DNA from 2 places in the Mesorhizobium sp. M0227 genome. Region 2 is predicted to be linked to the other one. Evidence: riboswitches for the same ligand, from Rfam matches in the RefSeq annotation. Region 2 holds a riboswitch; the other holds the start of a gene.

Region 1 (4,293 bases), on a different contig from region 2:
CGAGCCGCACCGAACCGGCGTCCGGCTTCATCTCGCCGGTCAGCATCTTCAAGAGCGTCGTCTTGCCGGCGCCGTTCGGCCCGACCAGGCCGACGCGATCGCCGCGCTGGATGCGGGTCGAAAACCCCTTGACCACGGTGAGATCGCCAAAGCTCTTCTCGATGTTCTTCGCCTCGATCACCAGCTTGCCGGACTCGGCGGCGTCGCTCGCCACCATGGTCGCCGACCCTTCGGCACCGCGATGGCCGCGAAAACGCTGGCGCATGGTCTGCAACTCGCCGAGCCGGCGCATGTTTCGCTTGCGCCGCGCCGTCACGCCGTAGCGCAGCCAATGCTCTTCGCGAACGATCTGGCGGCCGAGTTTATGCTGCTCGCGCTCTTCTTCCTCCAGGACCAGGTCGCGCCATTCCTCGAAATGGCCAAAGCCCTTGTCCAGCCTGCGGGTCTGGCCGCGATCGAGCCAGATGGTGGCGCGCGACACACGTTCGAGAAAGCGGCGGTCGTGCGAGATGACGATCAGTGCCGAGGAGGTGCGGATGAGTTCTTCTTCCAGCCATTCGATGACCGAGAGGTCGAGATGGTTGGTCGGCTCATCGAGCAGCAGGATGTCTGGCTCCGGCGCCATCACGCGGGCAAGGGCAGCACGCCTCGCCTCGCCGCCCGACAGATCATTCGGACGTTCCTCACCCGACAGTCCGAGATGCTCCATCAGATAGCTGGCTCGGTAGGGATCGTCGGCGGGGCCAAGCCCGGCCTCGACATAGGCGCGGACGGTGGCAAAGCCCTCCATGTCCGGCATCTGCGGCAAATAGCGGATAGTTGCCGAAGGCTGGCGGAACACCTCGCCGTCCTGCGGCTCGATCAGGCCAGCGGCGATCTTCAGCAGGGTCGACTTGCCCGACCCGTTGCGGCCGACCAGTGCAATCTTGTCGCCGGCCGAAGCCGTCAAGGCGGCGCCGTCGAGCAGCGGCGTGCCGCCGAAGGTCAGTTTTATCCCGTCGAGGTTGAGAAGAGGCGGGGCCATGTCAGCTTTCAGGTAAGGGATAGGGATGAGCGAGCAGCATCGCGCGGCCATGGCCGAGCGCGATTTCGAGGCGGCCCCCGGTCTTGTCGGACTTGACCTCGTTGGAGATGGTCAGCGACGAACCGAACGCCACCTTGACGTGGTTCAGCGGCCATTTGGCGCCGGTGACGGTCAGGCCGGCGAGCTCGGAAAAGCCGAGCACCGAAAACAGCGTGCCATCGGCATAGTCGAAGCCGGCCGTTCCGCGCAGCAGCGGGATGCCTTCCTGGGCGCCGCTGGTCAGGAGCACATCAGTCCCGGCCTCGGCCAGCCGCAGGGCAAGCGCCAGATGCAGGAAAGCGTGGTCGGCGCGCTTGCCGCCGAAAGCACCTGCGAGCACCAGGCGGGTCGCGCCGCGCTCGAGTGCGGCGGCAATGGCCAGTTCGCCATCGGTCTGGTCCTTTTCCGCCGGGAAGGTCCGGCGCGGCACGGAAGCGAGATCGTCAGGCAGCTCGGCTGGCACGGAATCGAAATCGCCCACCCACAGTTCGGGCACGAGACCCAGCAGCCGCGCATGCCCGATGCCGGCGTCGGCGGCGATGACGCGGGAGCCTTCGGCCTGGCGGTCGAGCCGTGGCGTGCGGATGAGATCGCCGCCAAGCAGGATGGTGAATGTGCTCATATCGTGTGGCCCTTACCAGCCCGGCACGGGAAACGGAAGGCGGCAAACTCCCACTTGCATGGGGGATCGGCCCGGCCTATGTGTCGAAACGCTCTAACGGGGTGCCGGACGCGATCTTCGCGGACCGGCTGAGAGGCAGTCTCGCCAACCCGCTGAACCTGATCCGGTTTGTACCGGCGGAGGGATTAGACGTTTCGGACAGTCCGACGCCTCAATTCCTTTCAATTCGAACGAAGGAGGCGCCGATGCGCACGTTTTTATACGCTCTTGTTTCAGCAACGGTCGTGGCCTTGTCCGGACCGGCCTTGGCCAAGGACAAGCTCACCGTCTACACCTATGATAGCTTCACCGCCGACTGGGGTCCGGGTCCCGTGGTGAAGAAGGAGTTCGAGGCCGAATGCGGCTGCGATGTCGAGTTCGTCTCGGTCGCCGACGGCGTCGCGCTGCTCAACCGCGTCAGATTGGAAGGCGCATCGACCAAGGCCGATATCGTGCTTGGCCTCGACACCAATCTCACCGCCGATGCCAAGGCGTCAGGCTTGTTCGCGCCGCATGGCGGCGTAACTGATGTCAACGTGCCGGGTGGCTGGAGCGACGATACTTTTGTCCCCTTTGACTACGGATATTTCGCCGTCGTCTACGACACCGAGAAGCTGAAGATCCCGCCGAAAAGCCTGAAAGAGCTGGTCGAGGGCAGTGCCGATGACAAGATCGTCATCCAGGATCCGCGCACCTCCACGCCGGGCCTCGGTCTGCTTCTGTGGGTCAAGTCAGTCTATGGCGACAAGGCGCCCGAGGCCTGGGCCAAGCTCAAGGCGAAAGTGCTGACCGTGACGCCGGGCTGGAGCGAGGCCTATGGGCTGTTCACCAAGGGCGAGGCGCCGATGGTGCTGTCCTACACGACGTCGCCGGCCTACCACATGGTCGCCGAGAAGACAGAGCGCTATCAGGCAGCGTCGTTCGAGGAGGGCGAGTATTTGCAGATAGAAGTCGCGGGTATCACCACGGCGGGGGCCAAGAACCCGCTGGCGGCCAAGTTCATCGCCTTCATGACCGGGCCGAAATTCCAGGATGCCATCCCCGAGACCAACTGGATGTTCCCGGCCGGCAAGACCGACAAGCCGCTCAATCCGGCCTTCGACAAACTGGTCAAGCCGACCAAGACCTTGCTGTTCAGCCCGCAAGAGGTCGCTGCCAACCGCAAGGCTTGGGTCGATGAATGGCTGGCGGTGATGAGCAAGTAGGCTTGCGAGTTCTTTTGATGTTCGCGCCACTCCACCCCCCTCTGGCCTGCCGGCAATCTCCCCCTCAAGGGGGGAGATTGGCAGCGTCGTTGCTGGTTACAGTCCGGCAACGTTGGAGACTAGCGGAAGCATGGGTGACGGCCGATCTCCTCCCTGGAGGGGGAGATGTCCGGCAGGACAGAGGGGGGCGCCAAGGAACGCAATCCTTTGTAATTGCCGCGATGGAAAGAATGGTGGTCCAGCGTGCAACGCGCGTCTGACCCCCGCATCACCGCTGGCACCCTCGCGCTCGCTGCAATCGCGCTGCTGATCGGCGGCGCGTTTGCTGGCCTGCTTTTCGAGGGCGCCCATGATTTCTCGGGCGCCTGGGCAACCTTCGATCCCTATCTGCTTCGCGTCATTCGCTTCACGCTCTGGCAAGCGGCGCTCTCGACGCTGCTTTCGGTCATCCCGGCGCTGTTCGTGGCGCGCGCTCTGTCGCGGCACCCACGTTTCTTCGCTCGCGCCTTCATCCTGCAGATCTTCGCCGTGCCGTTGGCGCTGCCGGCTATTGTCGCAGCACTCGGCATCCTGGCGCTTTATGGCCGTGCCGGCTATTTCGCCGGCGTGCTTGCCGTGATCGGCGGGGGAAGCTGGCCGGGCATCTATGGCCTGTCCGGCATCCTCGTCGCCCATGTCTTCTTCAACCTGCCGCTGGCGACGCGGCTGTTCCTCGAGGCGCTGCAGACCATACCGGCCGACCAATGGCGGTTGGCGAGCCAGCTCGGCATGGCGGCGCGGCCGGCGTTCCGGCTGATCGAATGGCCAACGCTGCGCGCCGCACTGCCCGGCGTCGCCGGGCTGGTGTTCATGCTCTGCATCACATCCTTCACCATCGTGCTGACGCTCGGCGGCGGGCCGGCCGCGACGACGCTTGAGGTCGGCATCTACCAGGCGCTGCGCTTCGATTTCGATCCCGCGCGGGCCGTTACACTGACGCTGTTGCAGATCGCCTTGACCTTTATCGTTGTGCTGGCCCTGACGCGCCTAGGCGCCAATGTGGTCGGCGACACCAATTTGCCGGTCGCGCAACGCCGCTATCTCTCGGTCAATCGGAGCGAGACCTGGTTGAACGCGCTAGTCATCATCCTGGCGCTGCTGTTCGTCGTTGGGCCGATGGCGGCAACCGTGGTGGCCGGGTTGGGTGCGGACCTCGGCCGTTTGGCCAGCGAGGCCACCGTCCGGCAGGCAACGCTGACCAGCGCAGCGCTCGCCTTCCTGTCGGCGCTGCTTTCGGTGATGCTGTCGCTGGTGCTGACCATGGCGCGGCGGGCACTGGCGCTGAACCGCCGTGCCGGCGCAAAGACACTGCTCGAACGCGCCAC
Region 2 (4,293 bases):
GCTGCGCCATCTTCGCGATTCAGATTCAGAACGAATTGATCTGCACCTGAAAACGAAACTTTTAGTCGGATTGCTGAAAGAGGCGGGCATCCCCGTCATGCCGACCCGAAGCCACATCATTCCTGTGCTTATTGGTGATCCATTCCGTTGCAAGGAAGCGTCCCGCCAGCTTCTAGATCAGCATGGAATATACGTTCAGCCAATTCTGGCGCCGAGTGTTCCGGTGGGAACCGAGCGGTTCAGGGTGACGGTTACGCCTGCCCATAGTACGACAGATATTCGGACGTTCGTCGATGCGCTCAGGCAGGTTCTGCAGCGGGACAATCTTGGCAAGGCTGCCTAATGTAAATGCTGGGAACGACAGGGCGCGCAGCCTCAGACCTGATTATATCAGCCGGGCTCGCCGAGGTGGAAGCGGCGGTCCGCGATCCGGTTCTGACGCCCGATCGCATCTTCGAATGTCATCGGAAAGCAGTTCCGTAACCCGCAATGACAGCTTTCGCGATCTTAAATGATGTGACTCCATGATTGAATGGGGCCGTTTGACGACTCGCTGCTTACACATCGGGCCGGTTCCAGATTCAGGGCTCACCATGAGCCGGTATGACCAGAGCGCATGTTCTTGTGCTGCGAGTTTGATGTGGCTTGGCGTGCCCTACCCGAGGGGTAGGTCACGCCCAGGCCCACGGGATCACACACCAACCCCAGCTAACCAGTTTGAACGGAGCAAGCCTCCGACGCCGCCCTAATCAACAACGCTGCAACAGATCCTTCAAATCAATTTACAAGATTTTTACAACCGTCAGTCGTTGACAATGGTACGGCACCGCGAGTCGGAGGTCCGGCACGGCCATAAAAGTGACGCCGGTACCCTCGGACCGCCGCCAGCACGCAACATCGGGATTAACAGCAATGGTAAGAAGAAGAGCGCTCATATTGGTCGAAGGCCATAGGGGTACTGGTCAGCTATACGTCCAAGCGGCTCAGTGTCTTGGTCTTCATCCAATTACTCTGACGGCTGATCCACCTCGGTACGACTATCTTTCGGCGGAAAACGTTGAGGCAATCCGTGTCGACACTGGCAATCTCGAAGCGTTGGTCCGCGAATGTTCGCGGCTGCGTGCTACCCACGACATTGCTGGCATTACTGGCTTTGCCGGGGACCATGAATCGATCTATGCGACAGTTGGCAAGCTTTGCCGGCATTTCGATCTACCGGGGCCGAACCCTGAATCGATTGAACGAAGCTGCGACAAATTCAAGCAACGCCAACTCCTCGCGCAGGCCGGCGTTCCAATACCGGCTTATCGGTTAGCAACGAATGCGGCGGAGGTAGAAAGCTCGGCTGCAGAGATCGGCCTGCCCGTGATTCTTAAGCCGGCAGTAGGCAGCGGCAGCATCGGTGTCCGATTGTGCCGCAGCCTCGAAGACGTAGCCGAACATACGACCTATCTATTGGGCGGAAAGCACATATGGCGGTCTACACCGAAAATACTCGTCGAAGAATTCGCACAGGGCCCGTTATATAGCATTAATGTTATGGGGAATGAGGTCGTTGCGATTTGCGCCAATGACTTTGGTCCCCTCCCCCATTTCGTCATACGTGAGGTGACATATCCGGCCCTGCTAACCGATCAGGAGCGTGAGCGCATCGCCGATGTTTCGCTGAGCTGTTTGCGGGCTCTCGGCCTTGGCTGGGGGCCAACTAACATTGAACTCCGGTGCACGAAACGCGGTCCAGTTGTCATTGAAGTCAATCCGCGTCTTAGTGGCGCGCCCGACCCTCAACTGGTCCAGTTAGCTTACGGTGTCGACCTCGTCACCGAGCACATCAAGCTTGTCATTGGCGAGGAATGGGATCTGCGCAAAAAGCATTCGCATACTGCGGCCGCGCGATTCCTGCTTCCTGATCAAGATGGCACCCTGGACTGGATTGGTGGCGACACTCAGGCAGCTGCTATATCAGGTGTGGCCGAGGTCAAATTGAATGTTGAACCCAAGACACCGATCGTCAGGAAGGGGGATTTCCGAGACTGGATTGGACATGTCATTGCCACTTCACCCAGCCGTGCTGAAACCGAGGGCGCCCTTCAGCGAGCGGTCGCCTTGATCGATTGGTCGATCACCCCTTTTCCGGCGACAATAGGAGGTGATCGAGAGCACGATGTTTGTGGGGCGTTCGGGCGGTCCACCAGTTCTGTTCCGATCAGGCATTGACGGCTTAAGATCCTTGAAACGCAGCAGTTCCGTCTACGTCAATGTCACATCAAGTTTGACGAGGCAAATGCAGCTTTGGCCACACCTGCCCTACCTCCCGCGGAACTTCTCCGCGACCCGTGGCGAGGCCGTCGGCCCAATTTGGGCCCAATTTGATTGCCGCCCACCGCCGCCGCAGGACGAACACGCGCTTGACAAGACAACCCCGGCCCGTTCAACTTGAGGCATTCACCAGGGGAGTCCCGGCAAGGGGCTGAGATACTGCTGGCTTTCGCGGCGCAGTGACCCGTTGAACCTGATCCAGTTCATACTGGCGTAGGGACGGTGCAAGCGCTCTGCGGGAGTTCACGCCCGAGGTCCTGTTTCGGCAGGTAGACAGAAGCGTCTTTTCATCCTTCCGGCACAGAACTGGGTCTCCAATGCATGAGCAAAGGAGCCTCAAGATGAATGCCCTCACCCCCGCCGTGTCGACGGGACCGCTGCCTGCTTCGCGTAAGATCCACAAGCCCGGTGCCATCCACCCGCAGATCAGGGTGCCGATGCGCGAAATCTCCGTCCATCCGACAGCCAGCGAACCGCCCGTCACCGTCTACGACCCGTCGGGCTCCTATACCGATCCGGCTGTCGAAACCAGCATCCAAAAAGGCCTGGCCCGGCTTCGCCACGAATGGATCTTGGCGCGCGGCGATGTCGAGGACTGTGACGGCCGCCACGTCCGGCCGGAGGACAACGGTTTCGCGACGGGCGAACGCCTGACGCCAGAATTTCCCATCCGCCACCGACCGCTCAGGGCCAAAGCAGGCAAGGCGGTGACGCAGCTTGCCTATGCACGCGCCGGCATCATCACACCCGAAATGGAGTTCGTCGCCATCCGCGAGAACCTTGGTCGCGAGATCCTGCACGGCAAGCTTGAGCGCGACGGCGAGGCTTTCGGCGCGATGCTGCCCGATTTCGTCACACCCGAATTCGTCCGCGACGAGGTGGCGCGCGGACGGGCGATCATTCCCGCCAACATCAACCATCCCGAGAGCGAGCCGATGATCATCGGTCGCAATTTTCTGGTCAAGATCAACGCCAACATCGGCAACTCCGCCGTCACATCGTCGATGGCCGAAGAGGTCGAAAAGATGGTCTGGGCGATTCGCTGGGGCGCCGATACGGTGATGGACCTGTCGACCGGCCGCAACATTCACAACATCCGGGACTGGATCGTGCGCAACGCACCGGTGCCGATCGGCACGGTGCCACTCTACCAGGCGCTCGAGAAGGTTGGCGGCATTGCCGAGGATCTGACCTGGGAGGTGTACCGCGACACGCTGATCGAACAGGCCGAGCAGGGCGTCGACTATTTCACCATCCACGCCGGCGTGCGGCTGCATTACATCCCGCTGACCGTCGACCGGGTCACCGGCATCGTCTCGCGCGGCGGGTCGATCATGGCAAAATGGTGCCTGCACCATCACCGGGAAAGCTTCCTCTACGAGCACTTCGCGGAGATCTGCGACATCGCCAGAGCCTATGACGTGTCCTTCTCGCTCGGCGACGGCCTTCGTCCCGGCTCGATCGCCGATGCCAACGACGCGGCGCAGTTCGCCGAGTTGGAGACGCTCGGCGAGCTGACGCAGATCGCCTGGGCGAAGGATTGCCAGGTGATGATCGAGGGCCCCGGCCACGTGCCGATGCACAAGATCAAGGCGAACATGGACAAGCAGCTCGCTGTCTGCGGCGAAGCGCCCTTCTATACGCTTGGACCGCTGACAACCGACATCGCGCCGGGCTACGACCACATCACCTCAGGCATTGGGGCCGCCATGATCGGCTGGTTCGGCACCGCCATGCTCTGTTACGTCACGCCGAAGGAGCATCTCGGCCTTCCCGATCGCAACGACGTCAAGATCGGCGTGATCACCTACAAGATCGCCGCCCACGCCGCCGACCTGGCGAAGGGCCATCCGGCAGCGAAAGTCAGGGATGATGCGCTTTCCCGCGCGCGCTTCGAGTTCCGCTGGGAGGACCAGTTCAACCTGTCGCTCGATCCGGAAACGGCGCGGTCCTTCCACGACCAGACTTTGCCCA

Evidence for each region. A riboswitch is a leader RNA that binds a small molecule or an ion and turns the genes downstream of it on or off. The one in region 2 is predicted to bind thiamine pyrophosphate.
Region 1: it holds a riboswitch for thiamine pyrophosphate, as region 2 does, so the genes downstream of both, thiB (thiamine ABC transporter substrate binding subunit) here and thiC (phosphomethylpyrimidine synthase ThiC) in region 2, are expected to answer to the same signal.

The regions. Positions count from the first base shown of each region.
Region 1 is NZ_JAMYSJ010000003.1:174,309-178,601, forward strand. It holds gene NKJ00_RS06450 (ABC-F family ATP-binding cassette domain-containing protein) at 1-1,024, opposite strand, end outside; gene NKJ00_RS06455 (thiamine diphosphokinase) at 1,026-1,685, opposite strand; TPP riboswitch at 1,773-1,887, shown strand; gene thiB (thiamine ABC transporter substrate binding subunit) at 1,931-2,929, shown strand; gene thiP (thiamine/thiamine pyrophosphate ABC transporter permease) at 3,173-4,293, shown strand, end outside.
Region 2 is NZ_JAMYSJ010000034.1:27,899-32,191, reverse strand. It holds gene hemA (5-aminolevulinate synthase) at 1-343, shown strand, start outside; gene NKJ00_RS28745 (ATP-grasp domain-containing protein) at 913-2,217, shown strand; TPP riboswitch at 2,441-2,557, shown strand; gene thiC (phosphomethylpyrimidine synthase ThiC) at 2,661-4,293, shown strand, end outside.